Regions from separate parts of the Methylobacterium sp. 22177 genome, predicted to be linked through region 2. Evidence: predicted binding sites of a transcription regulator. Region 2 holds the regulator's gene; each other region holds the start of a gene.
What was found. The regulator LexA, encoded in region 2, represses DNA repair genes until DNA is damaged. The targets are predictions, from matches to a motif close to TGTTCNNNNTGTGTTCNG.
Positions count from the first base shown of each region.

Region 1: a site for LexA is predicted at 5,189-5,206, ahead of dinB (DNA polymerase IV). Genes of this name have one in related genera too.
Region 3: a site for LexA is predicted at 6,707-6,724, ahead of ACTJK8_RS31650 (DUF3072 domain-containing protein). Genes of this name have one in related genera too.

Region 1 is NZ_JBQEPK010000002.1:355,905-367,179, forward strand. It holds gene mfd (transcription-repair coupling factor) at 1-642, opposite strand, end outside; gene ACTJK8_RS04060 (hypothetical protein) at 949-1,179, opposite strand; gene ACTJK8_RS04065 (FAD assembly factor SdhE) at 1,203-1,499, opposite strand; gene ACTJK8_RS04070 (quinone oxidoreductase family protein) at 1,692-2,669, shown strand; gene pncA (bifunctional nicotinamidase/pyrazinamidase) at 2,681-3,307, shown strand; gene ACTJK8_RS04080 (hypothetical protein) at 3,427-3,627, shown strand; gene ACTJK8_RS04085 (hypothetical protein) at 3,680-3,925, opposite strand; gene dinB (DNA polymerase IV) at 4,083-5,165, opposite strand; gene rimO (30S ribosomal protein S12 methylthiotransferase RimO) at 5,421-6,767, opposite strand; gene pabB (aminodeoxychorismate synthase component I) at 7,125-8,498, shown strand; gene ACTJK8_RS04105 (anthranilate synthase component II) at 8,495-9,109, shown strand; gene ACTJK8_RS04110 (aminotransferase class IV) at 9,096-9,947, shown strand; gene ACTJK8_RS04115 (DoxX family protein) at 9,980-10,450, shown strand; gene ACTJK8_RS04120 (YciE/YciF ferroxidase family protein) at 10,864-11,275, shown strand, end outside.
Region 2 is NZ_JBQEPK010000004.1:152,342-163,616, reverse strand. It holds gene ACTJK8_RS06900 (error-prone DNA polymerase) at 1-2,264, shown strand, start outside; gene ACTJK8_RS06895 (hypothetical protein) at 2,309-2,773, shown strand; gene fae (formaldehyde-activating enzyme) at 2,813-3,352, opposite strand; gene ACTJK8_RS06885 (NRAMP family divalent metal transporter) at 3,415-4,656, opposite strand; gene ACTJK8_RS06880 (hypothetical protein) at 4,737-4,952, shown strand; gene ACTJK8_RS06875 (hypothetical protein) at 4,971-5,420, opposite strand; gene lexA (transcriptional repressor LexA) at 5,670-6,398, shown strand; gene ACTJK8_RS06865 (ComEC/Rec2 family competence protein) at 6,392-8,686, opposite strand; gene gltX (glutamate--tRNA ligase) at 8,880-10,307, shown strand; gene gltA (citrate synthase) at 10,552-11,275, shown strand, end outside.
Region 3 is NZ_JBQEPK010000087.1:805-9,502, forward strand. It holds gene ACTJK8_RS31610 (transglutaminase-like cysteine peptidase) at 223-930, shown strand; gene ACTJK8_RS31615 (DUF6949 family protein) at 937-1,266, opposite strand; gene ACTJK8_RS31620 (DUF3126 family protein) at 1,414-1,629, opposite strand; gene cysE (serine O-acetyltransferase) at 1,721-2,572, opposite strand; gene ACTJK8_RS31630 (helix-turn-helix transcriptional regulator) at 2,802-3,686, opposite strand; gene ACTJK8_RS31635 (lytic transglycosylase domain-containing protein) at 4,029-5,009, opposite strand; gene ACTJK8_RS31640 (Cof-type HAD-IIB family hydrolase) at 5,165-5,986, opposite strand; gene ACTJK8_RS31645 (gluconokinase) at 5,991-6,557, opposite strand; gene ACTJK8_RS31650 (DUF3072 domain-containing protein) at 6,733-7,017, shown strand; gene ACTJK8_RS31655 (Flp family type IVb pilin) at 7,161-7,448, shown strand; partial or broken gene ACTJK8_RS31660 (polysaccharide biosynthesis/export family protein) at 7,721-8,698, shown strand, end outside.

The DNA.
Region 1 (11,275 bases), on a different contig from region 2:
GGCCGGCAGGCCCGGGGGCGACAGGTCGAGGATGCCGCCGCGGACCGCGTACTCGCCGGTGTCGCGCACCGTCCCGGTGCGCAGGAAGCCGTTGGCCTCGACCCAGGCCACCACGTCGTCCATTGCCACGACGTTGCCGATCGCCGCCGAGAACGCCTCCTTGGCGATGTGGGCGCGGGGCGGGACCCGCTGCACCAGGGCGTTGACGGTGGTGCAGAGGATGCGCGGCCTGTCCTCGGCCGAGCGGGTGCGGGCGAGGCGGGCGAGCGCCGTCATCCGGGCGGCGGCGACGGCGGTGGTCGGCGAGACCCGGTCGTAGGGCTGGCAGTCCCAGGCCGGCAGGCTCATCACGTCCATCTCGGGCGCGACGAAGCCCAAAGCCGCCTGGAACGCGGCCGAGCGCCCGGAATCGCGCGCCACGTGCACCAGCACGGCCGGTGCGTCGACGGTGGGCGCCAGGGCACGGGCGAGGTCGGCGAGCGCCAGCGCGTCGAAGCCCTCCGGGGCGTTCGCCAGGACCGGGCTGTCGCCGCGCTTGAGGGCGTCGATCGCCCGGGCGAGCGCGGAGGATTTCGGCAGCGCGAAGCGCGCGACCGGCGGCTTGGCGGCGGGGGCGGGGGGCTTCGGCTGAGGCTTGGCCATCGGGTCTTTCGCGGGGAGGCCCGCCGGGCGCGTCAGGGGAGGAGGTCGGGTGGCGTTAGCCGATCGGGCCGCCGCGATAAAGCGTCCCGACGGAAGCGTCTGGGCGGCTGAGCCCACCCTATATGGTGGTTCTGGTACGGCGTGGAACGGCTGCCGTCTTCGCGAGCGTCGCGGAGCGATCCAGGGCAGCGCCACGGTTCCGAAGTCGCGCCACCCTGGGTCACCTCGCTCCGCTCGTGATGACGGAGCGGTCTGCAAGAGCCGACAGCTTCGATGGGATGCGATCGAGGCCTCCGGCCGGACCCGTCACGCGTCCGGCCCGACGATCTCCGCCAGCGCCGCCTCGACCCGGCCGCGGAAGAAATCCGCGTTGGGCATGTGCTCGGTCATCGCGGCGGCCCGGACCGTCGCCTGCCGCAGGATCTCGCCGCGCAGCGCCGGGTCGGAGCGCTCCATCATCTCCAGCATGATGCGCACCACGAGTTCGGTGGCGATCGACCGGGCCGGGTGGTCGTAATTGGGCTTCGGTTCGTCCATCTGGGTCTCTCAGGCGGTCCCTGTCACGAGTGGATCGGCGCGTCGTGCCGGTGGAACGCCCGCACGCGCTGCCAGACCGACGTGTCGTAGTTCGAGGGCGTCTCGACCTCGCCGGTCAGCCACTTGAACAGGTCCCGGTCCGGAACCTCGATCAGCGCCTCGAACTGGTCGAGCTCCGCCTCCGACAGGTCGCCGATCTCGGCGTCGGCGAAGCGGCCCATGATCAGGTCCATCTCGCGGATGCCCCGGTGCCAGGCGCGGTAGAGGAGGCGGCGGCGGCGCGGATCGAGGTCGGCGCTCGTGCGGGTGGTGCCGGACATGGATCTCGGACCTCGGCTCGAACATAGGGCAGTCGCTAGATAGGCCGCCCGCGGCGACGGATCCAGAACGGGGTCGCGACCGGGCGAGTTACAACCGGAGCGCGAGACGGCAAAAACAAATTGCCTCCGCCGGGCGGTCCGTTATCTCGGGCTGCAACGCCCCCGCGTGGGGCGGCGAGCGGGAGTCCAACGATGCCGAAGGCGATCCGGGTCTACGAATATGGCGGCCCCGAGGTGATGCGCTTCGAGGACGTGCCCCTGGCCGAGCCGGGCCCCGGGCAGATCCGGGTCAAGCAGGCCGCCATCGGCGTCAACTTCATCGACATCTACTTCCGCACCGGCGCCTACAAGTCCCCGCACATGCCCTACACCCCCGGCAAGGAGGGCGCCGGCACCGTCACGGCGGTGGGCGAGGGCGTCAGCCAGTTCAAGCCCGGCGACCGGGTCGCCTACGGTTCGGTGGCGGACGGCTGCTACGCCGAGGAGCCGGTGATCCCGGCCTCCGCGGCCGTGCCGATCCCGGACGGCGTCGACGAGAAGACCGCCGCCGCCATGATGCTCAAGGGCCTGACCGTCGAGTACCTGCTGCACCGGACCTACGCGGTGAAGCCCGGCGACACGATCCTCTGGCAGGCGGCCGCCGGCGGCGTCGGCCTGATCGCCTGCCAGTGGGCCAAGCACCTCGGCGCCACGGTGATCGGCACCGCCGGCAGCCCCGAGAAGGCGGAGCTCGCCAAGCGGAACGGCTGCGACCACGTCATCCTCTACCGCGAGGAGGACGTGGCCAAGCGCGTGCGCGAGATCACCGGCGGCAAGGGCGTGCCGGTGGTCTACGACGGCGTCGGCCAGGCGACCCTGATGGGCTCGCTGGACAGCCTCGCGCCGCTCGGCCTGCTGGCGAGCTTCGGCTCGGCCTCGGGGGCGATCACCGGGCTCGACCTCGGCCTGCTCGCCCCGCGCGGCTCGCTCTACGTGACGCGCCCGACGCTCGCGACCTTCTCGTCGAACCGCGCCACCCTGGAGGAGGCGGCCGCCCGCCTGTTCAAGGTGGTCGGCGACGGCGCGGTGAAGATCGCCGTCAACGCCACCTACCCGCTGGCCGAGGCGCAGCAGGTCCACCGCGACCTCGCGGGCCGGGAGACCACCGGCTCGATCGTGATGCTGCCCTGAGGCAGGCGACCATGACGCCCGGCAGCGCCGACCTGCTCCTCGTCGTCGACGTGCAGGTCGATTTCCTGCCGGGCGGGGCGCTCCCGGTCCCGGAAGGCGACGCGGTAGTCGGCCCGATCAACGACATCCAGCACCGCTTCCGGCACGTGGTGCTGATGCAGGACTGGCATCCGGCCGATCACGTCTCCTTCGCCGAGACCCATCCGGGGCGGGCCCCGTTCGAGACCGTGGCGCTGCCCTACGGGCCGCAGGTGCTGTGGCCGTGCCACTGCGTCCAGGGCAGCCCGGGCGCCGCCTTCGCGCCGGGTCTCGCCACCGACCGGGCGAGCCTCGTGGTGCGCAAGGGGCTCGATCCCCGGGTCGACAGCTACTCGGCCTTCCTGGAGGCCGACCGGTCGACCCGCACCGGGCTCGCCGGGGCGCTCAGGGAGCGCGGCATCACCCGCGTCGCCGTGTGCGGCCTCGCCACCGATTTCTGCGTCGCCTGGAGCGCGCTCGACGCCAGCGACGCGGGTTTCGAGGTCCTCGTGGTGGAGGATGCGGTGCGCGGGATCGACGTGGACGGGTCGCTCGCGCAGGCCTGGGCGCGCATGGAGGCGGCGGGGGTGCGCCGGATCCGGTCGGCGCAGATCGGCTGAGCGGGCTGACCGGCCCCGGGGGCGGGAGGCGAACCGCCGCACGCCGCGCGGGAGACCGGCCCCGCGCCGATGCGTTGGCCCGGCATCGGCGTCCGTCGGGATGCCAGTCAGGAGCCAGCATGTCAGGCAAGCACCCGAAGACCGACACGCCCACGGACGCCGACCTCAAGGGCAATCCCGGGATCGGCACCTCGAAGGGGATGAGCGGCGCCGACCCGGCGGATCTGCAGGCGGATTCGACCTTCGAGGGCGACGTCGACAACGAGACGAAGCTCGACGGCGGCGTCGACCCCGACCACCGGCCGCGCAAGAACGCGTGACAGCCTGAACGCGTGACGGATGCCCGGGCCGGCGCGGCCCGGGCGCTCCCCGTCAGCGGGCGCGGGCCGGCGGCTTCGGCCGCCGGGGTGCCGGGGCCGGGCCGGTCGCGAGCCCGGCGGACGGGCCGCCCGCCGGGACGTAGAGCTGGGCGGGGCTCGCGGAGTAGCCCCGGAGCTGCGCCGCGCTGGCGGCCCCGAAGGCGGCGGTGCCGTCGGCGCGGGCAGCGCCCGCCGGGACGGTCAGCAGGAGCGCGGCGGACAAAACCAGAGACGGGGCCGGGGAGGCGGGCTTCGACATGGAGCGGACCCTTCGGTTCGTGCGGGCCCCGGGCAATCCCGGTCCGCGCCGGACGGATCCCATGTGGGGCGGCCGCGCGGGCCCGGCGTGCGGGACCGCACCGCGATCCCGCGTCGCATCATCGCGGGATCGGCGCGGGCCCCGCGGCGGGAGCCCGTCACAGGGCCAGCCCGAGCTGGAGCGGCGCCTCGGGCGCGTCCTGCGCGAAGCCCGACAGCGACACCCCGATCAGCCGCGCGCTGCGCCGTAGGGGGAACAGGCCGGCCAGCAGGTCGAGGCCGATCCGCTCCAGCCCTGCCCGGTCGGCGACGGGGACGGGCAGCGACCGCGCCCGGGTGACCTGGGCGAAATCCGAGAACTTGAGCTTCAGGGTCACGGTCCGGGCGCGCATGCCCTTGGCGTCGGCCGCGGCCCAGACCTTGTCGAACAGCGGCGCCAGCCGGGCGGCCAGGACCTCGAAGGCGGCGGTGTCGTCCGAGAAGGTGGTCTCCGCGCCGATCGACTTGCGCACCCGGTGGGCGCGGACCGGCCGCCCGTCGATCCCGCGGGCGACCGCGTGGTAGTAGGCGCCCGCGGAGCCGAAGGTCTCGCGCAGGCGCTCCGGCGTCCAGGCGCGCAGGTCCGCCCCGGTCTCGATCCCGAGCCGCTTCATCTTCGCCTCGGTGACCGGGCCGACGCCGTGGAACCGGCCGATCGGCAGCGCGGCCACGAAGTCCGGCCCCATGGCGGGGGTGATGACGAACAGGGCGTTCGGCTTCCTGTGGTCGGACGCCACCTTGGCGAGGAACTTGTTGTACGAGACCCCGGCCGAGGCCACGAGCCCGGTGCGCTCCAGGATCTCGGCCCGGATCGCCTTCGCCACGGCCGTCGCGGTCGGGAGGCCCAGGAGATTCTCGGTGACGTCGAGATAGGCCTCGTCGAGGGCCACCGGCTCGATGACGGCCGTGTGCCGGGCGAAGACCGCGCGGATCTCCTCCGAGACCGCCCGGTAGACCTCGAAGCGCGGCTTCACGAACAGCAGGTCCGGGCACAGCCGCCGCGCGGTGGCCGACGGCATGGCCGAGCGGACGCCGAACCGGCGCGCCTCGTAGCTCGCCGCCGCCACCACGCCGCGCTCCCGCGAGCCGCCCACCGCCAGGGGTTTGCCGCGCAGGGACGGGTCGTCGCGCTGCTCCACGGAGGCGTAGAACGCGTCCATGTCGATGTGGATGATTTTTCGGAGCGCGACCTCCGGATCCATCGCCGCCTCGGAGATCCGCCGCTGGTTCCCACTCTGTTCTAAAGATCGCGGCGGCCCTGCGGGGTCAAGCTGCGCCGGGCGGGGCGTCAACAGGGATATCCCACCCACGCCCCCATCCCGAGGTGCGAGCGGAGCGAGCCTCGAAGGAGGGCTCCGGGGATCGCGCGGTCGGCTGGAGCCCTCCTCCGAGGCCTCCGCGGCGCTCGGCGCCTCAGGATGAGGGCACGGTTCGGATCGTCGCCACGGCGCGCCGCCTCAGGCGACGCTGCCGTAGAGGTCGTAGGCCTCGGCCCGGTCGATCTTCACGGTGACGATGTCGCCGACCCGCACCGGGCGCCGGAAGGCGGCGTGGACGGTGCCGTCGATCTCCGGCGCGTCGGCCTTGGACCGGCCCCGCGCGACCCCGCCCTCGACGGAATCGACGATGACCGGCAGCCGCTTGCCGACCTTGGCCCGCTGCAGCCGCAGCGCGATCCCGTTCTGCGTCTCCATGAACCGGCGCTTGCGCTCGGCCTTCACCGCCGGCGGCACGGGGTCGCCCAGCGCGTTGGCGGTGGCGCCCGCCACCGGCTCGTACTCGAAGCAGCCGACCCGATCGAGCTTGGCCTCCTGCAGCCAGGCCAGCAGTTCCTCGAACTCGGCCTCGGTCTCGCCGGGGAAGCCGACGATGAAGGTCGAGCGGATCGCGAGGTCCGGGCAGGTCTGCCGCCAGCTGCGGATCCGGTCGAGCTGGCGCTCCTGGTTGCCGGGGCGGCGCATGCGCTTGAGCACGGAGGGGCTCGCGTGCTGGAGCGGCATGTCGAGGTAGGGGAGCACCTTGCCCTCGGCCATCAGGGGGATGACCTCGTCCACGTGCGGGTAGGGGTAGACGTAGTGCAGCCGCACCCAGGCCCCGAGCTCGCCGAGCTCCCGGGTCAGGTCGTAGAACTTCGCGCGGACCTGCCGGTCGCGCCACGGGCTCTCACTGTAGCGGATATCGACGCCGTAGGCGCTGGTGTCCTGGCTGACGACCAGCAGCTCCTTCACGCCGGCCTTCACCAGTTTCTCCGCTTCCCGCAGCACGTCGGCGGCCGGGCGGCTGACGAGGTTCCCGCGCAGGGACGGGATGATGCAGAAGCTGCAGCGATTGCTGCACCCCTCCGAGATCTTCAGGTAGGCGTAGTGGCGCGGGGTGAGCTTGATCCCCTGCGGCGGCACGAGGTCGAGGAACGGGTCGTGGGCCGGCGGCACCGCCTCGTGGACGGCCGCCACCACCGACTCGTAGGCCTGGGGCCCGGTCACCGCCAGGAGGTCGGGGTACTTCTCGCGGATCTCCTCCGGCTGCGCGCCCATGCAGCCGGTGACGATCACCCGGCCGTTCTCCGCCATGGCCTCGCCGATCGCCGAGAGCGACTCCGCCTTGGCCGAGTCGAGGAAGCCGCAGGTGTTGACGATCACCACGTCGGCGCCGTCGTGCCGGCGGGCCAGCTCGTAGCCCTCGGCGCGAAGATGGGTGAGGATCCGCTCGGAATCGACCAGCGCCTTGGGGCAGCCCAGCGAGACGAACGAGATTTTCGGGGCGGCGCCGGGAGCGGGGCCGCGGGGGGCGGGCGTGGCGGTCATGGCATTCGGGTCGGACAGTCCGGCGGGGCGATCGGCCGCCCGGCGCGCGGGACCAGGAATTCGGGGTCGCGCTCCTATACAGGCTCCGGCGCCTCCGCGCGAGGCCGGCCGCCGCAGGGGTGACCAGCCCCGCGCGCGAGCCTGGGCCCGGACGCGGATCCTGTCATGACAGCAAAGCTTTGCGGCGGACTTCTCAGACCCCACATCAGGACGGGACAGCGCGGCCCTGCGCCCCGGACACGGCCCGCCCGCGCGAGGCGGCGGGGCCTGCGTGGAACTGCCGCTTCCCCCGCGGCATCGCCTGTGCGACGGCAGCGGACGACGCACAGCCCGAGGATAACGGCCCCGAACCCGGTCATGTGGACCCGAGAGATCCCCTTCATCGATCCCGTCGCGGCGGCGGCCCGGCTGCGCGCCCTGCCCGGGCTCGCCTTCCTCGACAGCGCCATGCGGCACGACCCGCTGGGGCGGCACTCGATCGTGGCCGCCGACCCGTTCGCGCGGTTCCGCTACCGCGACGGGCGCGCGACCCTCGACGGGCGACCGGTGGCGGGCGGCCCGATGGCGGCGCTCCGGGCCTGCCTCGAACCCTACCGGCTCGAGCCCGGGCCGGAACCGTTCCCCGGCGGGGCGATCGGGTACCTGGCCTACGACCTCGGCGCGGCGCTGGAGCGGGTGGCGGCGCCGGCCCGGCGGGCGGGGCTCACCGACGACATCGCGCTGAACCTCTACGACACGGCCCTGGTCGTCGACCACGCCGCCGGCACGGCCCGGCTGGTCGCCACGGGTTTCCCGGAGACCGCGCCGGACGCGCGGCGGGCCCGCGCGGAGGCGCGGCTCGCCGGCTTCGCCGACCTGCTCGGCGGCGCGGAGCCGCCGGTCCCGGCCGCAGCCCGGCCGGCCCAACCGCTCGCGTGGCGCTCGAACTTCGACCGCCAAAGCTATGAAGAGGCTGTCGAAAAAGTCCGCGCATACATCCGCGCCGGCGACATCTACCAGGCCAATATCGCCCAGCGCTTCGTCGCCGACCTGCCGGCCGGCTTCGACCCGTTCGCCCTCTACCGGCGGCTGCGCGAGACCAATCCGGCGACCTTCGGGGCCTACCTGGAACAGGAGGGCCTGACCGTGGCCTCGTCCTCGCCGGAGCGGTTCATCCGCCTCGACGGCCGGCACGTGGAGACGCGCCCGATCAAGGGCACCGCCCGCCGCCTCGACGACCCGGTGGCCGACCGGGCGGCGGCCGAGGCGCTGCAGGCCAGCGTCAAGGAGCGGGCCGAGAACGTCATGATCGTCGACCTGCTGCGCAACGACCTGTCGCGGGTCTGCGCGCCGGGCAGCGTCGCCGTGCCGACCCTGTGCGGGCTGGAGACCTACGCCAACGTCCACCATCTGGTGTCGGTGGTGACCGGAGACCTCCGCGACGGGCTCGACGCCCTCGACCTCCTGGAAGGGACCTTCCCGGGCGGCTCGATCACGGGCGCCCCGAAGATCCGCGCCATGGACATCATCACCGAGATCGAGGGCGACGCGCGGGAACTCTACTGCGGCGCCATCGGCCGGATCGGCTTCGACGGGGCGCTCGACACGTCGATCGCGATCCGCACCGTGTTCATGGACGCGCACCAGGCGGTCCTGCAGGCCGGGGGCGGGGTGACCCTGCTGTCGGAGCCGGGCCCGGAATACGACGAGACCCTGGCCAAGGCCGCCCGCGTCTTCGAGGCCTTCGCATGATCCTCGTCCTCGACAATTACGACTCGTTCGTCTTCAACGTCGTCCGCTACCTGGAGGAGCTCGGCGAGACGGTCCGGGTCGTGCGCAACGACGCGCTGGACGTCCCCGGCATCCGGGCGCTCGAACCGGAGGCCCTGGTGGTCTCGCCCGGGCCCTGCACCCCCGCGGAGGCCGGGATCTCCCTGCCGGCGATCCGGGAGCTGTCGGGCGCGGTGCCGATCCTCGGCGTCTGCCTCGGCCACCAGGCGATCGGCGCGGCCTTCGGCGGCACGGTCGCGCGGGCGCAGCGGCCCCTGCACGGGCAGATGACGCCGATCGACCACGCGGGCCAGCGCCTGTTCGCCGGGCTGCCGGCGCCGATGCCGGTGGGACGCTACCACTCGCTGGTGGTCACCCCCGGCCCCGACATGGCGCGGCACCTCTCGGTCGACGCCGTCTCGCAGGAGGGGGAGGTGATGGCGCTGTCGCACCGGACCCACCCGACCTACGGCATCCAGTTCCACCCGGAATCGGTCCTGACCGAGGGTGGCCACGCCCTGTTCGCCAATTTCCTGGGACTGGCCCGCGCGTGGCGGCAGAGACCGGAGGGGCGCCGCGATGCTGTGGCGTGACGGGGCGCTTCTCCCCGGGACGACCGCGCCGCTGGACCACACCGACCGCGGCCTGACGCTCGGCGACGGCCTGTTCGACACCGCGCTGGCGCTCGGCGGCCGCGTGGCCTTCGAGGACGCCCACATCGCCCGGCTCGTGGCCTCCGCCGACACGCTCGGGATCCCGGCCGACGCCGAGCGCATCCGTGGGGCCATGCGGGCGCTGGCCGGGCAGGGGGAGCGGCTCGCGATCCGCACCACCCTCACCCGCGGCTCCGGCCCGCGGGGACTGAAGCCGCCGGACGCCCCGAACCCGACGCTCTTCGCCACCGCGGCCGTGAGCACCAGGGCCGCGTCCTTCGCGCCCCTGCGCCTCTGGCCGACCGCCATCGCCCGCAACGACACCTCCCCCGCCAGCCGCCTGAAGACGCTGGGCTATGGCGACGCGGTGCTGGCCGCCCGGGAGGCCGCCGCCGCGGGCTGCGACGAGGCGCTGTTCCGCAACACGCGGGGGCGCGTCGCCTGCGCGGGCACCGGCAACCTGTTCGCCCTGCTCGGCACCACCCTGGTCACGCCGCCGCTCGGAGACGGCGTGCTCGCCGGCATCGTGCGGGCGGAGGTGCTGGGCCTCGCCGCCGGATGCGGGCTGCGGGCCGAGGAACGGTCGCTCGGCCTGCCCGATCTCCTCGGCGCAGAGGCCGTGTTCCTGACCAATTCCCTGCGGCTCCTGGCCCCCGTGACGGCCATCGGCGACACCGCCCTGGCCAGTGACGGCCACCCGGCGGTGGGCCGCCTCAAGGCGGCCTTGCGCGCCCGCGTCGCCCAATCCTGCGGCGTCACGGAGGACGCTGTCGCGTGACCGAGCAGGCGATCGAGACCGGGCGGCGCCGGCTGCGCTACGGGCTCGCGGCGCTCTACCTGTTCATCGGCGCGGTCCACCTCGTGGCGACCGACGCGATGCTGCCGCTGATGCCCGGCTGGGTGCCGCAGCCGCGACTCGTCATCCTGGCGACCGGCCTGTGCGAGATCGCCGGGGCGATCGGCCTCCTGACGGGCCGGTTCCGCCGGGCGGCCGCGATCGGCCTCGCCCTCTACGCGGTCTGCGTCTACCCGGCGAACCTCAAGCACGCCTTCGACCACGTCCACGTCGACGGCATCCCGGATTCCTGGTGGTATCACGGGCCGCGCCTCGCCTTTCAGCCGGTCTTCGTCTGGGCGGCGCTCTGGGCCGGCGGCCTGATCGACTGGCCGTTCGGCGGGGGCCGCGGATCCGGACAGGGCGCGGCCGGGACCTCCCGCGATCCGGCGCGGCCGCCGGCGGCTCCGGGACCGGACGCGCCGGCAACCATCCGGGAACCTTGATCACAGGATCCCGGGATCCCGGGATCATGGGAGGCTTTGATCTCAGGATCCTGGCCGCTCGACCGGCCGGCAGCCGCCGCGCGGGCCGGAAGACCGGTCCGCCCGGCCCCGACACGGGCGGACGACATGCCGAAGCGCCGCGACCCGGGCCGATCGACCCCGCCCCCGCCGGAGACCGTTCCGGACCGCGACGCCGTAGAGCGCGCCCTGGAAACGGTCCTCGACCGCCTGCGCCCGAAGCCGGGGGGCGCGCCGCGGGCCGGGCGGAAGCCGCGCCCGGACGGGGCGGGCCGCTGAGCCCCGAAAGGTTCCTCCACAGGGCGAAGATATCGTCCGGATACGGCCGGCCGGACCGGCGTTGCCCGGAGGACGCCGCCGAACACGGCGCGCGGCCCCCAGCGGAGACAGACCGAATGGCCAAGCAGAAGACGCTGCAGGACGCTTTCTACGAGACCCTGAAGGACGTCTACTACGCCGAGAAGCAGTCGGTGAAGGCGCTCAAGAAATCCGCCAAGGCGGCGGAGCACGACGAGCTGCGCCAGGCCTTCGAGACCCACGCCGAGGAGAGCGCCCAGCAGGTGGAGCGCCTGACGCAGGTCTTCGAGATCATCGGCAAGCCGGCCCGGGCCAAGACCTGCGAGGCGATGCAGGGCATCGTCTCGGAGATGGAGGAGGATCTCGACGATTTCGCCGACAGCCCGGCCGCCGACGCGGTGCTGGCCGCCTGCGCCCAGGCGGTGGAGCACTACGAGATCGCCCGCTACGGCACCCTGAAGACCTGGGCGGCCCAGCTCGGCTACGCGGACGCCGCCGAGCTCCTGGACG
Region 2 (11,275 bases):
AGGGCCGCGGCTCGGCGGCCAATTCCGCCGTGTGCTTCTGCCTCGGCATCACCGCGGTGGACCCGTCGAAGCACCGGCTGCTCTTCGCCCGGTTCATCTCGGAGAACCGCGGCGAGCCGCCCGACATCGACGTCGATTTCGAGCACGAGCGCCGCGAGGAGGTGATCCAGCACCTCTACGCCCGCTACGGGCGGGAGCGGGCCGCCCTCTGCGCCACGGTGATCCACTACCGCCCGCGCATGGCGATCCGCGAGGTCGGCAAGGTCCTGGGCCTGACCGAGGACGTGACCGCGGCGATCGCCGACACGGTCTGGGGCTCCTGGGGCACCGGCATGCCGGACCGGCACGTGCGCGAGGCCGGCCTCGACCCGGAGAACCCCGCGATCCGTCAGGCGCTCGACCTCGCCCACCAGCTGATCGGCTTCCCGCGCCACCTGTCGCAGCACGTCGGCGGCTTCGTGCTGACCCGCGGCCGGCTCGACGAGACCGTGCCGGTGGGCAACGGCGCCATGGCGGACCGCACCTTCATCGAGTGGGACAAGGACGACATCGACGCGATCGGGCTGATGAAGGTCGACGTGCTGGCGCTCGGCATGCTGACCTGCCTCAAGCGCGGCCTCGACTTCCTGGAGCGGGACCACGGCACCTTCTACGCGACGCTGGCCGATCTGCCGCAGGACGATCCCGCGACCTACGCGATGCTGGCGAAGGCCGATTCCGTCGGGGTGTTCCAGGTCGAGAGCCGGGCGCAGATGTCGATGCTGCCGCGCCTGAAGCCGAAGGAATTCTACGACCTCGTGGTGCAGGTCGCGATCGTGCGCCCCGGCCCGATCCAGGGCGACATGGTCCACCCCTACCTGCGGCGGCGCTCCGGGATCGACCCGGTGGAGTACCCGGCCCCGCACCCGGACCACGGCCCGGCCGACGAGCTGAAGGAGGTCCTGCAGAAGACCTACGGGGTGCCGCTGTTCCAGGAGCACGCCATGCAGATCGCCATCACGGCGGCGGGCTTCACCCCGGCCGAGGCCGACGGGTTGCGCCGTGCCATGGCGACCTTCCGCCATGTCGGCTCGATCGGCGGGTTCGCGGACAAGTTCGTGGGCGGCATGACCCGCCGGGGCTACCCGAAGGACTTCGCCGAGCGCTGCTTCGCGCAGATCCGCGGCTTCTCCACCTACGGCTTCCCGGAGAGCCACGCGGCGAGCTTCGCGCTCCTCGTCTACGCCTCGGCCTGGATGAAGTGCCGCCACCCCGACGTCTTCCTGGCGGCGATCCTCAACGCCCAGCCCATGGGCTTCTACCAGCCGGCCCAGCTGGTGCGCGACGCCCGCGCCCACGGCGTCGAGGTGCGCGGCGTCTGCGTCAACGCCAGCGACTGGGACTGCACCCTGGAGCCGGGCGGGAATCCGGCCTTGCACGCCGTGCGGATCGGCCTGCGCGCGGTGCGCGGCCTGCCCGAGGCCGCCATGCGCCGGCTCGTGCGGCTGCGCGCCAACGGCTACGCCAGCATCGAGGGCCTGCAGGCGTCCCTCGCCCTGCCCCGCAACGCCCTGGAGCGCCTGGCCGAGGCGGACGCGTTCCGCTCCCTCGGACTCGACCGGCGCGCCGCCCTCTGGATGGTCCGCACCCTGGAGGGGACCTCGGCCCGCAAGGCCGCCCGAGCCGATCCGAGCGAGCGCCGGGCCCATCTGCTGGACGCGCCGCTGCCGCTCTTCGCCTGGCACGCCGATGACGGCCTGTTCCGGCACGAGCCGGCTGTGGACCTGCCGGCCCTGGCCCCGTCCGAGGCGGTCGCCGAGGATTATTCCGCCACCGGCCTGTCCCTGCAGGGGCATCCGGTCGCCTTCTTCCGGGGGCGGCTGGCCCGGATCGGCGCGATCCCGGCCCGGGCCCATCTCGATCCGGCCCTGCCCCAGGGCGCGCGGGTCACGGTGGCGGGCCTCGTGCTGATCCGACAGCGGCCGGGCACCGCCAAGGGCGTGGTCTTCCTGACCCTGGAGGACGAGACCGGTATCGCCAACGTGATCGTCTGGAAGGCGGTGTTCGAGGCCAACCGCCGGGCCGCCATGCAGGCCCGGTTCCTCGCCGTGCGCGGCCGGATCCAGCGGGCGGACGGGGTGGTCCACCTCGTGGCGGAGGGGTTCCGCGACCTCACCGCCTCCTTACGCGACCTGCGCGAGGCCGGCATGAGGCTGCCGCCCGAGAACACGGATTTCGGCGTGCCCCCGGACCGGCGCGTGTACCGCAGCCGGGATTTCCACTGAGGCGCGCCCCTCGACAGGCCCCGCGCCGGGCGTAGAGTGCGGCGATGTCGAGCTTCGCCGTTCCGCGCCTCCTCCTCGCCGCCTGCGCGGCCCTGCCCCTCCTGGCGGAGGCCGCCCGGGCCGACAGCTGCGACGACCTCACCCGCCAGATCGCCGGCGCGATCGGCGGCCGGGTCGGCAAGCGCGCCGGCCCCAGCATCGACATCCGCGTGGCCGGCCCGATCAAGTTCGACGTCACCTGCCGGGCCGAGCCGATCGTGCAGGCGACCTCCGCCGAGCCGGCCCCCTCGGCGGCCTTCTTCCGCGACCTGTCGGTGGCCTCCGAGATCCTCGTCGGCGAGCCGGCCGCGACCGTCGAGCCGATCATCGCCAACGCCTACCGGACCGCGCTGGCGGAGCGGCGCAAGTCGTTCATCCAGCAGAACGGCTGGTCGGCCTCCTGCTACACCGACCCGGGCAGCAGCACGGTGCGCACCCTCTGCTCGGTGGGGCGCATCCCGCCGGGCTGAGGCTTACCTGAGCCGGCAGGATGCGGTCCGCGCGGCCGATCAGTACTCGATCACGCCGTCGAGCGCGTAGTGCTTCACGGTCTTCCGGTTGGCGATCAGCTCGTCCACCGTCGGCTCGCCCTTGAGGGCGCGGGCGATGGCGAGCTTCGTCGCCTCGTAGTTCGTCCGGTAGAGGTCCTTCTGGTCGAGGTTGTCGTCCTCCGCGCAGCGGGGATCGAGCCAGATCATGATGATCATGCACAGCTCGTCGAGCCCGTCCTTGGGCAGGATGCCCTCGATGATGCAGTCCACGATCGCGTCGCCGGTGGCGGCCTGGACCACGCCGCCGAGGAGTTCGACGTACTCGGCCGTGTGGATCGTGGCCTTGGTGGTCATCATTGTGGCCGGGCGCACCAGCTGGTTGAGGTCGCGCACCACGAACATCCGCGTGTGGCCCTGGACCTGCCCCATCATCGACGCGAAGGCCTGACCCACCGGACCGCGCACCGAGCCGATCAGCACCTCCGGCATGGCGTCGGTGTACTGGCCCTCGGCCGCCAGCACCGTGGCCTCGCCCGCGCGGAACCAGATCTCTTGCATGTTCGAACTCCACCTGATCGGAGCCCGCGGGAGACATCATCGGGGGCCCCGCGTCAATCGCGTCAGAGCAGGCCCACCCCGTCCAGGACGCCGACCATCGCGAAGGCGACGGTGAGGCCCGACACCGCGTAGACCAGCCACTTGTAGGCGCCCGCCACGCGCTGTCCCTCGGGCAGGGCCCGGGTGGCCAGGAGAATCAGCAGGCCGAGCGCCAGGGGAAGGAGCAGCGCGTTCATCACCTCCACGGCGATGTTGAGCGCCACGAGGTTCGGCACGAGCTGCACGGCGCCCGCCCCCGCCGCGACGGCGAGCGCGAAGGCGCCGTAGAAGGCCGGCGCCTCCCGGGGGGACTGCTCCAGGGAGTGGGGCCGGCCGGTCACGTCGCCGAACCCCCAGGCCAGCGCCAGGGCCACGACGTTGAGCGCCACGAAGGCCGCCGCGACGATGCCCACCCCGAACACCACCTGTCCGAGCCACGGCCCGAGGGCCGGCGTGAAGGCGCCCGCGAGGTCGCCGACGGTCTCCAGCCCCTTCGCGCTGCCCTGCCCGGCCTTGCCGATCGTGGCGGCGGCGGCGACGAGGATCGCGCCCATCACGCATTGCGAGATCACCGCGCCCACGAGCGTGTCGAGCCGCGAGCGCCGCGCGTGCTCCCAGCCCAGGCCCTTATCGACGATCGCCGACTGCTGGTAGAAGATCATCCACGGCATGATCACCGCGCCGATATTGGCGGCGATCAGCACCCGGAACTGACCGTCGCCCAGCGGCATGTGCCCGAAGGAGGCGACGATCTCGGACACGTTCGGCCGCGCCGCGGCGGCGAGCCCGACGAAGACCAGCTCGAACAGTCCGACCACGATCGCCACGACCTCCACGCGCCGGTAGCTCCCGGTGAGGACGAGCCCGAGGAGCAGGCAGGCCGGCAGGCCGAGGCTCACGAGCCGCGGCACCCCGAACAGGTCCCCGATGCCGGCGATGCCGGAGAATTCCGTGACGATGGCGCCGAGGCCGGCGACCACGAGGCCGCCGTACGAGATCCAGGCCCAGACCGGCCCGTACCGCTCCCGGATCAGCGCGCCGTGGCCGCGCCCGGTGGCGGTCCCGAGCCGCACCGTCAGCTCCTGGACGACGTACAGGATCGGCACCAGCAGGATCTGCAGGAGCAGCAGCGCGTAGCCCCAGCGCGCCCCGCTCTGGGCCGCCGTGATGAGGCTTCCGACATCGGTATCGGCCAGCATCACCACGAGTCCGGGGCCCGCGGCCTTGAGGTAAGCGGACAGGCGAGGCAGGGAAGCGCTGGGCACGGCTCGGGAACAGTCCCGCGCACGGGCGGTTCCGGCGGGCGCCTGCGGCGTTTTCCCGGGGCAGGCGGGAGGAGCGTGAGATGGCGGAGAGCACGGATCGGGGCTCCGGCTGGAGCCTGCAGGCGAGCGCCGTGCCCGACGGGGTGCGCCTGGAACTCGCCCTCGCCGACCTCGGCGGTGCGCCGGTGACCGCCGCGATCGTGCTCGACCGGGCGGAGGCCCGGGCCTTCGCCCGCGCCCTGCTCGCCGCCGCCGGGGACGCGGCGGAGCGGACCTTCCCGAAGCCGGGCGCCTGACGGCGCGCCGCCGGCCGGTCAGCGCACCCCGAGGCCGGGGTTGCGGCCCGGCAGGCGGGGGACCACCGTGCCGCGCTTCTCGATCGGCGCGTCGCACGCGTAGGCGAACTCGGTCTTCAGCGGATCGAACACGGTCTCGCCGGTGATCCGGCAATCCTCGCGCACGGTCTCGTCGAGATAGGCCCGGGCGGCGGTGCGGAAGCGCTTCACCCGGGTGGCGTCCGGCTCCGGATCGATCCGGACCTCGCTCAGATTGCAGCCGGTGTACTCGCGCAGGGCGTTGGAGACGATCAGCATCCGGCGCAGCTGCCGGTTGTCGTAGACCTCGTAGGGCTCCTTGCAGCCGATCGTCACGACCTGGGGGGTGAGCGCCACGTAGTTCCGCGAGATGTAGGAGAACCCGGTGGTGCAGCCGGCGAGGCCGAGGGCGGCGAGGCCGAGGGGCAGCAGAGCCGCGGGTCGTCGCATCCTCGTCATTCCAAGAGGGTCCCAGCCCGCGCCCCGGATCCGCCGCCTGCCCGGCGGGGCACCGCGGTGCATTGAAACGGCTCCGCTTGCGCCGTCAATGCGTTTCTCCGCCTTGTCCCGCGGGCGCGCCGCGGCGCGCCGAGCGTGGCGGTGCCGCTCTTGCGGAACACTTGCGGAACGTTTAACCTGTTCGTGATTTGTTTCGGAGACCGTCACGTGGCGGTCCGCCAAGCCGCGAGTCCCCCGTCGATGCTCACGCGCAAGCAGCTGGACCTCCTGCGATTTATCCAGAGCCGGATGCAGGAATGCGGCGTCCCGCCGTCGTTCGACGAGATGAAGGATGCCCTCGACCTCAAGTCGAAATCCGGCATCCACCGGCTGATCACGGCGCTGGAGGAGCGCGGCTTTCTCCGGCGCCTGCCGAATCGGGCGCGCGCCATCGAGGTGATCCGCATCCCCGAGAGCCTGACGCAGGCCGCGCCGGCGCCCCAGACCCCCGCCGAGCCGCGCCGCTTCACGCCGAGCGTGGTCGAGGGCGGCAAGTCCAAGCAGCCGCCGGCCCCGGCGAGCACGCGGATGATCGAAGAGTCCGGCCGGGCCATCTCGATCCCCGTCATGGGCCGGATCGCGGCCGGTACGCCCGTCTCGGCGATCCAGAACCAGAGCCACGCCATCACCCTGTCGCCGGACTTCGTGGCCGGCGGCGAGCACTACGCCCTCGAGGTGCGCGGCGACTCGATGGTCGAGGCCGGGATCCTGGACGGCGACCTCGTGGTCATCCGCAAGCAGGACACCGCCAATACCGGCGACATCATCGTGGCGCTGATCGACGACGAGGAGGCGACGCTCAAGCGCCTGCGCCGCCGCGGCTCCTCGATCGCCCTGGAGGCCGCCAACCCGGCCTACGAGACCCGCGTGCTCGGGCCCGACCGGGTCCGGATCCAGGGCCGCCTCGTCAGCCTCGTCCGCCGCTACTGAAGCGGCTCGGCCGGCGCGTCGCCGGGAGCGAGGTCTCCGCCCGGCGCGGCGGCCCCGTCCTCCGCGGCGCGGTCGCCCGGCTCCGCGGTGACCGGCCGCGGCGGTCCCGGATCGCGTCCCGGATCGCGTCCCGGGGCCGGCCGCCAGGGCACGGCGCGCCCGTCGTCCCGGGCGAAGCGCGCGGCGAAGCCGTCGCCGTCGGTCCGGAGGGCCACGGCCCCGCGGGCGGCGAGGACTTGCCGATCGATCACCAGGGGGCCCGTGCAGGTCGGCGGCGCCGCGAGGAAGGTGATCAGCACCGCGGCGCGGGCGCAGTCCTCCGGGAAGGCCCGCCTGTCCCGGACGAGGGCGACCGCCCGCCCGTCCGGCAGCCGGGCGGTGCAGCCGAGCCGGTCGCAGCGCCCGCTGCCCGACCGGACGATGAGCGCCGCGGGCCGCCGCCCGTCACCGTCCGCCTTCAGCCACTGCTCGAGGACGAAGCCGGAGGGGCTTCCGAGGGCCGCGAGCCGCCCGTCCGGACCCCGCACCGCCGCTCCCGCGCCCTGCCGGTCGACGTAGAGGTCGTAGCGGTCGGGCCGGGCCGCGAGGCCGAGGCCGAGCAGGACCGGCGGCACGGCGAGCCAGCGCAGGCGGGAGGCCGGCAGCGTCGCCAGCAGCAGGCCCGCGGTCAGCAGGGTCAGCGCCGCGGCGCCGAAGGCCGGCAGCACCAGGCTCGCCCGCTCGAACCCGGCGATCCAGTCCGAGATCGCCAGCATGCCGGCCACCGCCCGCCCCATCAGCCACCAGACCGGCCGGTCGAGGGCGAAGGGATAGGCGAGGCAGCCGATCACCGCGGCGGGCATCACCGCCAGGGAGACGAGCGGCAGAGTCAGGGCGTTGCCGACGAGCCCGAAGGGCTGGACCGTCTGGAAGTGGTAGGTGGCGAAGGGCGCGGTCGCGACCTGCGCCACAAGGGTCGTGGCCAGGGTCCCGGTGACCGCCGAGAGGCCGGTGCCGACGAGGCGGCCGATCCGCCCGGCCCCGGGGCGCACGAACAGCCGCCCGTCGATCAGCCGGGCGCAGGCGATCAGCCCGGCCACGGCGCCGAAGGACATCTGGAAGCTCGGGCCGAGCAGGCCCTCCGGCTCCCGGGCCAGGGCGATCAGCGCCGCGAGGGCGAGGTTGCGCATCGACAGGGCCGGCCGGTCCACCAGGATCGCGCCCAGCATGATCAGGGTCATGATCAGCGAGCGCTCGGCCGCGATGTCCCAGCCCGAGAAGGCGCAGTAGGCGGTGACGCCGACCATGGCGAAGCCGGCCGCGATCTTCTTGATCGGCCAGAGGAGCGCGCAGAGCGGCACCGTGGCGAGGACCGCCCGCACCAGCCAGAACACCACGCCGGCGGCCAGCACCATGTGGAGGCCCGAGATCGACACCACGTGGTAGATGCCCGCGGCGCGGAGCGCGTCGTTGGTCGCCGGTCCGATGAGGCCGCGCTTGCCGGTCACCAGGGCCGCCGCCACCGCGCCCGCCTGGCCGCCGGCGGCCTCCGCGATCCGGCGCGTGAGCCCGTTGCGGGCCGCGTCCAGTGCCGCGGCGAGCCGCAGGCCCAGCGGCGGCGGCTCGGACGGCGCCCGGACGGTGACCGCGCCGACCAGCGAGCCCACCGCGCCGATCCCCTGGAAGTAGGCGTCCCGGGCGAAGTCGTAGCCGCCGGGCCGGGCCGCCTCCGGGGGCGGCAGCAGCCGCGCCGTGGCGGCGACGACGTCCCCGGGGCGCGGGATCGGCGTCTTGCGGAACGAGACCCGCACCCGGGCGGGCCGCGCCTCGGGCGCGAGGCCGGCGAAGCTCTCCACCCGGATCACCAGCCGGGCGCCGACCTCGCGCTCGTCCAGGGCCTCGACCGTTCCGACGAGCGGACCGATCGTGGTGCGCGTCAGGATCGGCGCGGCGACCTGCGTGACCCGCCAGGTCGCCGCCGCGAAGCCGAGGAGCGCGGCCGCCACCGCGAGCGCCGCCGCCAGGGCCGCCGGCCGCGCGCCGAGGACGGGAACCGGCGCCAGCGCGAAGGCGGCCGCGATCAGGGGCGCGGCCAGGCTCGGCGCGCCGTCGGCCGCCGCGAAGTAGACCAGGATCCCGCCGCCGAAGGCCACTGCCAGCCAGGGGAACAGCCGGCGCTGCTCGGCCTCGCGGGCGAGACCGGCGGCGACCCAGCCGCGGAGCGCCGGTAGGGCGGGCGGGAGGGCTCGGACGCGCGGGCCGATCAGCGCCACCGCGCCGCCCGCCCGCCTCGCGCCGATCCGCCGCATCGCCGCCGCCCCGCTCCGCGCGACCTGTCGTCGGGGCCGAGCGATTCTGCGGGCGATTCTTAACGCATCCGCCGGCCCGTGCTACAGCCGGCTCTTCGTGCTACGGGCGCCCTGTCGAGCCCCTCGCCGCTCCGCCGCCCCTTCGCCGTCCGTCGCGCTCCGTCCGCGACCAGCCCCGGAACATACCGGACCGATGTCCTCAGCCGTCGTCACGCGCTTCGCCCCCTCGCCCACCGGCTACCTGCACATCGGCGGGGCCCGCACGGCTTTGTTCAACTGGCTCTACGCCCGCCACACCGGCGGGAAGATGCTGCTGCGCATCGAGGATACCGACCGGGAGCGCTCCACCAAGGGCGCGATCGACGCGATCCTCGACGGCCTGTCCTGGCTCGGCCTCGACTGGGACGGCGACGTGGTCTTCCAGTTCGCCCGCGCCGAGCGCCACCGCGCCGTGGCCGAGGAGCTGCTGGCCGCGGGCCGCGCCTATCACTGCTACGCCACCGCCGAGGAACTCGCGCAGATGCGCGAGACCGCCCGCGCGGAGGGGCGCGCCCCGCGCTACGACGGCCGCTGGCGCGACCGCGACCCGTCCGAGGCGCCCGCCGGGGGCAAGCCGGTGATCCGCCTGCGCGCGCCGATCGAGGGCGAGACCGTCGTCGAGGACGCCGTCCAGGGCCGGGTCACCTGGGCCAACAAGGACCTCGACGACCTCGTCCTGCTGCGCTCGGACGGGACGCCGACCTACATGCTCGCCGTCGTGGTCGACGACCACGACATGGGCGTCACGCAGATCATCCGCGGCGACGACCACCTCACCAACGCGGCGCGCCAGAGCCAGATCTTCTCCGCCCTGGGCTGGGACATCCCCCGGATGGCCCATATCCCGCTGATCCACGGGGCGGACGGGGCCAAGCTCTCGAAGCGCCACGGCGCGCTCGGCGTCGAGGCCTATCGCGATCTCGGCTACCTGCCGGCGGCCCTGCGCAACTACCTCGTGCGACTGGGCTGGAGCCACGGCGACCAGGAGGTCTTCTCCACGGACGAGATGATCGCGGCCTTCGACCTCGGGGCGGTCGGTCGCTCCGCGGCGCGGTTCGACTTCGCCAAGCTCGCCAACCTCAACGGCCTCTACATCCGCACCAGCGCCGATGCCGATCTCGTCGCGGCGATCGAGACCATCCTTCCGAATGTCGGGCCGGAGCGCGGCCTGTCGGCGCCGCTGCAGCCCGACCTCAAGGACAAGCTGATCCAAGCCATGCCAGGCCTGAAGGAGCGGGCCAAGACGCTGATCGAGCTCCTCGACAGCGCCTACTACCTCTACGCCCAGCGGCCCCTGGCACTGGACGACAAGGCCCGCGCCCTCCTCTCCGACGAGGGGCGCGGCCGCCTCGCCGGCGTGCGGCCGTTGCTCGAGGCGCTGCCCGACTGGAGCGCGGCCTCCACCGAGGGCGCGGTGCGCCAGTACGCGGAATCGGCCGGCTGCAAGCTCGGACAGGTCGCCCAGCCCCTGCGCGCGGCGCTGACCGGCCGCACCACCTCCCCGCCCCTGTTCGACGTGATGGCGGTGCTCGGCCGGGAGGAAACCCTGGCGCGCCTCGGGGATCAGGCGCCGCAGGGCTGAGACTGCCGCGCGCGGACCGGGAACTGCGGGCCCCGGCCCGGATTGCGTTGGGTGGAATTCAGTTGGCGGAATTCGCTTGGCGTCGGGGGCGGGTTGTCACCGACCCCGTTGCTGCTGCACTGCCGTTTGGGTAACCCATGGCTGTGAGCACCCGCAGCATAATGCGTGTGCTCAGGCCCCCGGGACCGACTCGGGCAGCCCGAGGCCGGCATCCGCCACGTCGCCAGAGAAGGGTCCACGATCCATGAGCGCACCCAGCACCATCACCGTGGACGGCAAGTCGATCGAACTGCCGGTGAAATCCGGCACGATCGGGCCGGACGTGATCGATATCGGCAAGCTCTACGCCCAGACCGGCGCCTTCACCTTCGACCCGGGCTTCACCTCGACGGCCTCCTGCGAGTCGAAGATCACCTACATCGACGGCGACGAGGGCGTGCTGCTGTACCGCGGCTACCCGATCGAGCAGCTCGCCGAGAAGGGCGACTTCCTCGAGACCTGCTACCTGATGCTGTTCGGCGCCCTGCCGACCGCCGCCCAGCGGGCCGATTTCGAGTACCGGGTCACGCGCCACACCATGGTGCACGACCAGATGAACCGGTTCTTCACCGGCTTCCGCCGCGACGCGCACCCGATGGCCGTCATGGTCGCCTCGGTGGGCGCCCTCTCGGCCTTCTACCACGACTCCACCGACATCACGGACGAGAGCCAGCGGCTGATCGCGTCGATCCGCATGATCGCCAAGATGCCGACGCTCGCCGCGATGGCCTACAAGTACTCGATCGGTCAGCCGTTCGTGTATCCGAAGAACGACCTCGACTACACGTCGAACTTCCTGCGCATGTGCTACGCGGTGCCGTGCGAGGAGTACGAGGTGAACCCGGTCTTCGCCCGCGCGCTCGACAAGATCTTCATCCTGCACGCCGACCACGAGCAGAACGCCTCGACCTCGACGGTGCGGCTCGCCG
Region 3 (8,698 bases), on a different contig from region 2:
CTGAGAAGCCGGCAAAGCTGACCTGAATCAAGGCCTTCCGCGACGGCGCAGAGCGGCCATTCGCTCAGTGCATGCTTCTTCGGAGAGCTCTGCGGGTGCAACACTCTCTTAAATCGGAACCGATAAGGCTCGCGGCGCGTTATCTATCTCGCCCTCGCCCATTGTGCGCCGCACGTCGCCGTGTCACCCTTCCGTCATCATCGGGCGGCGGGGGCTTGAACCATGCGGCACGCGGATGGCGGTATCTCGTGTCAGGTCTTCGGCCCGCTGCGATGGCGCGGCTGGACGCACGCCGCGTGCCGGTCGCGGCAGGTGGCGAGTTTCGCCCTGCTGGGCACGATCCTCACGATGGGCGGTGCCACGACCCACGCCCATGCCCGGCTGGTCCTGCCGGATCAGGTGAGCGCCGCCGAACCGACCGGCCCGGTACGAGCGATCGCCGGCTGGACGGATTTCTGCACCCGCACACCCCAGGAATGCACGGTCGACACGGCCGAGCCGGCCGAGATCCCGCTGACCGTGGCGGTGTGGCGGACCCTCCAGAGCGTCAACCGCCGCGTGAACGCGCGCATCCGGCCGATCACCGATCAGGCGCACTGGGGCGTCGTCGACCGCTGGGACTTCCCGGATGACGGGTTCGGCGATTGCGAGGATTACCAGCTGCTGAAGCGGCGGATGCTGGTGGAGCGCGGCCTGCCGCGGCGCGCCTTGTTGATGACCGTGGTGATCGACGAGACCAACGAGGGCCACGCCGTGCTGACGGTCCGGACCGACCGTGGCGATTTCGTCCTCGACAACAAGACCGACGCGATCCGCTCCTGGCGCCGCACCGGCTACAACTTCATCAAGCGGGCCGGCCAGGACGGCGCGGCCTGGGTGTCCCTGGAGGGCAAGGACGGCACCGCGCAGGTGGCCACCGCCGAGCCCTGAACCCGGTCAGGCGCCGACCAGCATCGCGGCGAGGTCGAGGGCGACACGGCCCGAGAGCAGGCTCCAGCCGCACGCGATGACGGTCGCCAGCATCACGAACGGGATCGGGCGCCGCTCGATCCGCCGGCCGCGCACCGTGTTGCGCAGGATGATGAACGGCGCCGAGAAGGCGAGCATCGGCAACGCGGCCACCGCCGGCAGACCGCCGCGCTCCAGCAGGCTGAAGCTCGCCCGCCGCGCCGCGAACAGCTCGAAAGCGCTGGCGATCAGGCCGGACAGCGCCAGTCCGATGCACAGGGTCCGGATCGACTCGAGGGCGGCGGGCGTGAGGACCATTATTCGCGCTCCTGATACAGGTTGAGCGCACTGTACTCACGCCGTTTACCGCTTGTTAAGCACGGGCCTTCGTTAGCGTTAATCCGTGCACAGGTGCGGGCCGGCGGGATCCGGCCCGGGACATTGGAGGCGCCGAGGCGCCGCGCCTCAGGCCTCTTCCTCGAGATCGATGTCGAGGATCGCCATCCGGAAGACGAAGGAATCGTCGCCGTCCTCCTTGTCATCGGCGATCACGCCGATCGACTCCTCGCCGATGAACACCTCGGCGGAGTCGCCGGTCTTCATCGCCATGAGGCGGATATTGTTGTTCGCGAACTTGCGGCGCAGATAGTCCTGAAGCTTCGCGGTCTCGGCTTTGGTCACGCTGGTCGATCTCCCCTGGCGGCGCTGGCGCCGCGGATGGGCCGAGGGCTTGCCACGCCGCGGGCGGAGCGGCAAGCGCGACCGCTCCGGGTCAGATCCCGTCGCCCAGGTGGATGAACTGGTCGAGGGCGACGAGCTGGTCCATCGCCCGGGCCGGATCGTCGCAGCCGGCGGTGCCGACCACGCGCGCCGGCACACCGACGACCGTCGTGTTCGGCGGCACCGGCCGCAGCACCACAGAGCCCGCCGCCACCCGGGCGCAGGCCCCGACCTCGATGTTGCCCAGGATCTTGGCGCCGGCGCCGATCATCACGCCGCGGCGGATCTTGGGGTGGCGGTCGCCGCGCTGCTTGCCGGTACCGCCCAGGGTCACGGCGTGGAGGATCGACACGTCATCCTCGATCACCGCGGTCGAGCCGACCACGAGGCCGGTGGCGTGGTCGAGGAAGACGCCCCGGCCGATCCGCGCGGCCGGATGGATGTCGCACTGGAACACCTCCGAGACCCGGCTCTGGAGGTAGAGGGCGAGGTCGCGCCGGCCGCGGTTCCAGACATGGTGGGCGAGGCGGTAGGCCTGCAGCGCGTGGAAGCCCTTGAAGTACAGGACCGGCTCCAGCGCCCGGAGCGTCGCCGGATCCCGGTCGATCACCGCGCCGATATCGGCGCGGAACGCCTGCCCGATCCCCGGATCCGCCGTGATCGCCTCGTGGAAGGCGTGGGCGACGAGTTCGGCCGGCAGCGACGGGTGCCCGAGCCGGGCCGCGACCCGGTGGGAGACCGCGCCTTCCAGGGTGGCGTGGTTCAGGATCGTCGCGACGATGAAGGAGGCGAGCTGCGGCTCGGTCCGCAGGACGTCCTCCGCCTCGTCCCGCAGCCGCGACCAGACCGGGTCGACGACCGCGAGGTCATGCGAGGGGTGATTGAAGGCAGGACTGGCGCTCATGGGCGGATGCTCACGTCCGGGACTTCGCAGGGTTAGCCGATCGCGCGTGCGGCGGGGCCGGTCCAGCGCCCGCTCGGACGGGCGGATCTCCCGCCCGGGGCGGAGGTGGGCCGCAGGGGCGCCGGACCGCGGGTTCTGCCCTAGCGTGGTGCGCTGCACCGCGGCGATCAAGGGCCGGCGCGGCCCTGAGGTCGCATCGGTCGCATGGCTGTCAGCGATCGGCGGCGGGTCAGTCCGCCAGCGGCACGGGCTGCCCGAACCGCGCCTCGATCGCCGCCGTCAGGCGGTCCAGCATCGTCTGGACCGGGATGTTGGAGGTGTCCACCGTGGCCGGGGCCCGGGCGTAGAGCGGCTCGCGGCTCGCCAGCACGGCGCGCAGCTCCTGCATCGCGGAGGCGTGGTCGCCGGTCGTAGCGAGGTGCCCCTGCTCGCGGACGCGGCTCATGTGCTCCTCCGGCCGGGCGCGCAGCCAGATCGTGTAGAACGCCTGCAGGAGCAGATCGTATGTGAGCGGTTCCGCGACGATGCCGCCGCTGGTCGCGAGGATCAGCGGTCCGGGATGCTCCGTGAGGCGCCGCAGGGCCGCCTGCTCCAGCCGGCGATAGCCCTCCTGGCCGTAGATCGCGAAGATCTCCTGGACCGAGAGGGCGTTCTCCCGCTCGATCTCGGCGTTGAGCTCCACGAAGGTCCAGCCGAGGCGCTCCGCCGCGAGTTTGCCGAGGGTCGACTTGCCGGCGCCGCGCAGGCCGATCAGCGCCACGCGCGGCCTGTTGCTCGATTCGGGCCGGCTGCCGCCGGAGAGCGCCTCCTTGGCGGCGACGATCTGCGCCGGGCTCGCCTGCGCAAGGAGGTCGCGCACCACCGGCCAGTCGGGCAGCGCGTCGTTGCCGGTGATCAGGTCGTCGAGCCGCACGCCCATGGCGTTGGCCACCCGCCGCAGCAGGATGATCGACACGTTGCCCTGGCCACCCTCCAGCTGCGCGATGTAGCGCTCGGACAGGCCCGAGGTCTGCGACAGGACCTTGCGCGAGAGCCCGCGCACGGTGCGCGCGTGTCTGACGCGCCGCCCGAGGTCCGTGAGAAAGAGAGATTCCTGTTCTACCACGCCGGTCATGGCGCCGTCCGCTTTCCTGCCAGCTCGAAAGCAGAGTCCGTGCCCTGCATGCCTGCCGCTTCGAGATCCATCGCGCTTTGACGTTCCGCCGGACAGGACACTGCCCGAACGTGCGCGCGTGGACCGGCGTTTCCTGCCCTGAGATCTGTCGTGCGCCACCCGCGTACGGCCGCTGTCTTGCGGCGCCGGTCCGTACCGTAGCGATCCAACCACGTTGCTGGCGTGGCGCCTATGTGTTGCGGATCGACCCGATGGTCAAGCCTTGGGCATGATCCTTGTGTGGGCAGAGGGCCCGGCCGGCCGGCGGTTTCCCGGTGCGCGGCCGGTTCGGAAGGGGGCGCGCTACTCGACCGGCAGGGCCGTGGCCTCCTGCACCGGCGCGGCGGCCGGCGCGCGCCGCGGTGTGGCGGCGGCGAGCATCTGGAGCGACGGCCGGCGCGGCGGCAGCGGCACCTCGACGGCCTCGACCGCGGCCTCGGTAGCCGGCGCCGGAAAGGCCGCGGGGGTCATCGCAGCGGGGGTGGCCTCGGGCTGCGGAGAGAGCCGGAGCTCCGCGATCTGCGCCGGCGCGGCCGCCGCGACGGCGCTGCCCAGGGCCGCGGGCCGGCGCGGCGGCAGCGGCACCTCCACGGCGGGCGCCGCGGCGGCCTGCGCGGTGCCCGGGGCCGCGCCCGGAGCCGCGGCGGCCGGGTCGATGGACAGGCTGGCGAGCTCGATCGCCGCGCCGGCCAGGGCGGCGGGCCGGCGCGGCGGCAGCGGCACCTCGACGGTCTCGGTCGGAACCTCCGCCACCGCGGCGGCGGTGGGTGCGTAGGCCAGGGCGGCGGCAGCGGGGTTGTTCCGGGTGTCGGCGACGCCGCCGCCGAACAGGCTCGCCAGGGCGCTGGCCGACGCCGCCACCGGCGCGACCACCGAGGCGACTTCGGTGGAGATGCCCTGGCGCTTGGCGGCGTAGTAGTAGCCGCGGTTGTAGTACTGGTAGGCTTGGCTGACGTTGCCCTTGGCCGTGCGGTAGGCGCCCGCCAGATAGGCCACGCCGTAGCGCAGGTTGGTCTCCGGATCGTACAGGCCGGCGGCGTCGCCGGTGTAGCCCAGGCTGCGCGCGGTCGCGTGCTTGATCTGCATGAGGCCGAGGGCGCTGCCGCCCTTGGCCCGCGGGTTGTAGTTGCTCTCGCGCTTCACCACGGCGTGCACGAAGCTCGCCGGAACGCCGTTCGCCTTGGCCTGCTGCTCGATCAGCGCGTCGATGTTGTCGCGCGCGCCCTGCCCGAAGGCGGCGGCGGGCGCGACCGCGAGGACGGCGGCCAGGATGAGGCGATGCATTCCGAGACCCGGTGCTGCTTGTTCTGTGGTCAAGCTAGGTCACGGGGAAATGAGGCCGGAAAGCGGCCCCGGTTCGGCAGCCTGTGGGCGACCGGGGCGACGGGCCCGCTTGTGATCCGCGCGCCACAGGGCGGCGCGCGGACGCGGTCGGCCGGTCAGGGGAGGATGAGGCGCTCGACCGCGCGGGCGAACCCGTCGGCGTCGTTGCTGTCCGTGACCGCGCTCGCGGCCGCCTGGACGCTCGCCTCGGCATTGCCCATCGCCACCGCGTAGCCGCTCTGCGCGAACATCGGGCGGTCGTTCCCGGCATCGCCGAAGGTGGCGATCCGCTCGCGCGGGATGGCGAGGTGCGCGCTCATCCAGGCGACGAAGCGACCCTTGTCGAGATCGGGCGGAGTCACGTCGAGATAGTAGGCCTGCGAGCGGTGGACGGTGGCCCGGCCTGCCAGTGCCGCGGCGATGCGCGTCTCGCAGGCCGCGAGGTGGGCGTGGTCGCGGCTGACGCCGACGATCTTGGCGGCCGATCCCGTGAGCGTGCCGAGATCCGCCACGACCCGGGGCTCCGCGCCGATCGTGCGGCGCTCCAGGTCGGTGTAGGGGCCGTCCGGGTCGCGCAGGCACCACGCGCCGTCGGCGAAGACCCACACATCCAGCCCCTCGGCCAGGAGCCGGTCGAGGGCCGACCGGGCCGCCGCCTCGGGAATGGTCCGCTCCTCGATGATCGACAGGTCTGGCCGGACGACGCTCGCGCCGTTGAAGGCCCCCATCGGCAGGTCGAGGCCGAGTTCCGCCACGAGGCTCCGCAGGCCGATCGGGGGCCGCGCCGAGGCGATGCTGAAGCCGATCCCGGCCGCGCGCAGGCGGCTCACGGCCGCCACCGTCGCCGCGGTCAGGCGCTTGTCGCCGGTCACCAGGGTGCCGTCGACGTCGGAGATCACCAGCGCGATCCCCGCGGCCTTGCCGGCTTCTGCTGTCATCGCGTCACTCCCTGCCCGGATCCCGGCGCGCCGCGGCGGCGAGTTCCGCCACGACCCGGTCGGCAATCGCCTCGGGCGGCTCGAGGATCCCGACGGTGATCGGGTGCTCGTCGGCCCCCGGGACCTCGAGGGTCGCGAACTGGCTGTCGAGGAGGTACGGCGACATGAAATGGCCCTGGCGCTCCGCGAGGCGCCGGGCGATCAGGGCCTTGTCGCCGTCGAGGTAGACGAGGCGAACGCGCCGGCTGCCCCGGGTCAGGACGTCCCGGTACGCGCGCCTGAGGGCCGAGCAGACGACCACGCCGGACTCGCCGGCGTCGAGGCGCTGCTGGATCCAGGTCGCGATCCGGGCGAGCCAGGGCGCGCGGTCCGCGTCGTCGAGGGCGTGGCCCGCGCGCATCTTCGCCACATGCTCCGGTGTGTGGAAGCTGTCGCCGTCCACGAAGATCCAGCCGAGCTTCTCGGCGATCAGCGCCGCCACGGTACTCTTCCCGGACCCCGAGACACCCATGACCACGAGCACTTGAGCGGCCGTCCGGGCATCGGGCGTCGGCTGTGATTGGGACGTCATCCGGACCACCGTGCCTCCGAGGTGCGCCGGGGGCGCCGCGCGTCGCAATCATGCGGAGCGGGCGCGCGGAAGGGAAGATCGCCGCGCCCGACGGCGCCGCCGCGGCCACAGGAACCGGGGCGCGGCCGGCCGCGTTGATGCCCCAGAACGCGAACAATCAGGGAACATCAGTCGCATGGCCACCACCACCGCGAAGGCGACCTCGAAGGCGGGCCGGGATTCCGGAGCGCGCCAGGACGCGCCGGAGAACCCCAAGACCGACCCGAAGGACGTGTCGAACCAGATCAAGGATCCGGACCAGTGGACGACCGGCGGCGAGCCGATGACCGGCGCGCAGGCCTCCTATCTGAAGACGCTGTCGGAGGAGGCGAAGGAGCCGAAGGCGTTCGACCCCGACCTCGACAAGGCCGAGGCCTCGAAGCGGATCGACGACCTGCGCCATAAGGCCGGCCACGCCTGAGCCGTCACGGGCGCGCCCTCGCGGGCGCCCCGTCACCGCGCCGGGCGGTGCCTATCCCGCCCGGACTCGGCCCGATCCCCTCTTTCGAACACTTCGTTAAGCCGGCGGCAATCGGGCTCGGGTACCAGCGTTCGAAGCGCGTGATGTCGCGCGGACAGCGGGACTGGAAGGCGCGTTCGACCATGGAAGAGCCGGGCGGCGACGGAGCGGGGCTGCGCGCTGTGCGATCCCGGGCGGCGTCCGCCCCGTCGGGTCGGATCCGGGCCGCGGCCGCACGGTTCGCCCGCGACCTCCGCGGATCCACCGCGACGGAGTACGCCCTGCTCGGTGGCCTGATCTTCCTCGTCGCGGTGGGCAGCATCCGCTACTACGTATCCCGCGTCAGCGCCGTCTACGGCGACATCACCGCGGCGGTGACCCAGGGGCAGTGACGGGCAGCGAGCGGATCGCGCCTGGTCCGGCCGGCCCTGGGCGTCGATCGGCAGATCCGTTACCGCCGACAGCGTCCGGATTTGTGTCCCGATATTTCGGCCGCGGGCGATACGCCCGGCATATGTCGTTCCAGTGCCCCGAAAAAGCTGTGCTTAACGAGGATGACTTAGCAGTCTCGGCCGTGGCGGGCGGAGTGTGGCTCACCCGCTACGGACACCTGGGCCGCTATGGGCTAGGCACGGGCTCGGCAATACCGATGGGCAACATCTGGATGCGCAAACTTCCCCTCGTCCTGCTCGCCGTCACGGCGATGTCGGGCTGCACGTACCTGCCCGCGGCGGGTCCGACGGCGAGCGCGATCCAGGCCGGGGCTGAGGTCGCCACGGCCGACGGAGGCCTGCTCGCCCGCTACGAGATCATCGACGTCACTCCCTCCGTGGTCGAGGCCCTGCGCGGCCGGCCGCTGGACAGCCTGCTCGCCTCCTTCGGCGACCACCGCCCCTCCTCCGAGCCGGTCATCGGCATCGGCGACATGGTCTCGGTCTCCGTCTGGGAAGCCGGGTCCGGCGGCCTGTTCTCCGGGCCCCTCGTCGCCGACCGCTTCTCCGCAGGTTCCAAGTCCGCCCTCATCCCGGAGCAGCCCGTCGGGCGCGACGGCGCCATCTCGGTGCCCTACGCCGGCCGCATCAAGGTCGCCGGCCGCCGCACCCAGGACGTCCAGGCGCTCATCGAGAACGAGCTCGCCGGCAAGGCCATCCAGCCGCAGGTGCTGGTCTCGGTCACACGCCCGATCTCCCAGGCCGTCACCGTCACCGGCGAGGGCGCCGCCGGCGCCCGCCTGCCGCTCTCGGGCCACGGCGACCGCATCCTCGACGTCATCGCCGCCGCCGGCGGCAACCGCGCGCCGGTCAACGAGACCTTCGTGCGGCTCTCGCGCGGGCCGGTGACCGCGACCGTGCCGCTGACCACGGTGGTGTCGAACCCGCGTGAGAACATCTACCTGCGGCCCAACGACGTGCTGACCCTGGTGCGCGACCCGCAGACCTTCATCGCGGTGGGCGCGCTGGGCAACAGCACCGAGCTGCCGTTCCAGGCCGACGGGATCACGCTGGCGCAGGCGCTGGCCAAGGCGCGCGGCCTGTCGGACTTCGCCGCCGACCCGGCCGGCACCTTCATCTTCCGGTTCGAGCCGGCCAGCGTCGTGCGTCGTCTCAGCCCCGGCTCGAAGCTGCTCGGCACGCCTCTGGTG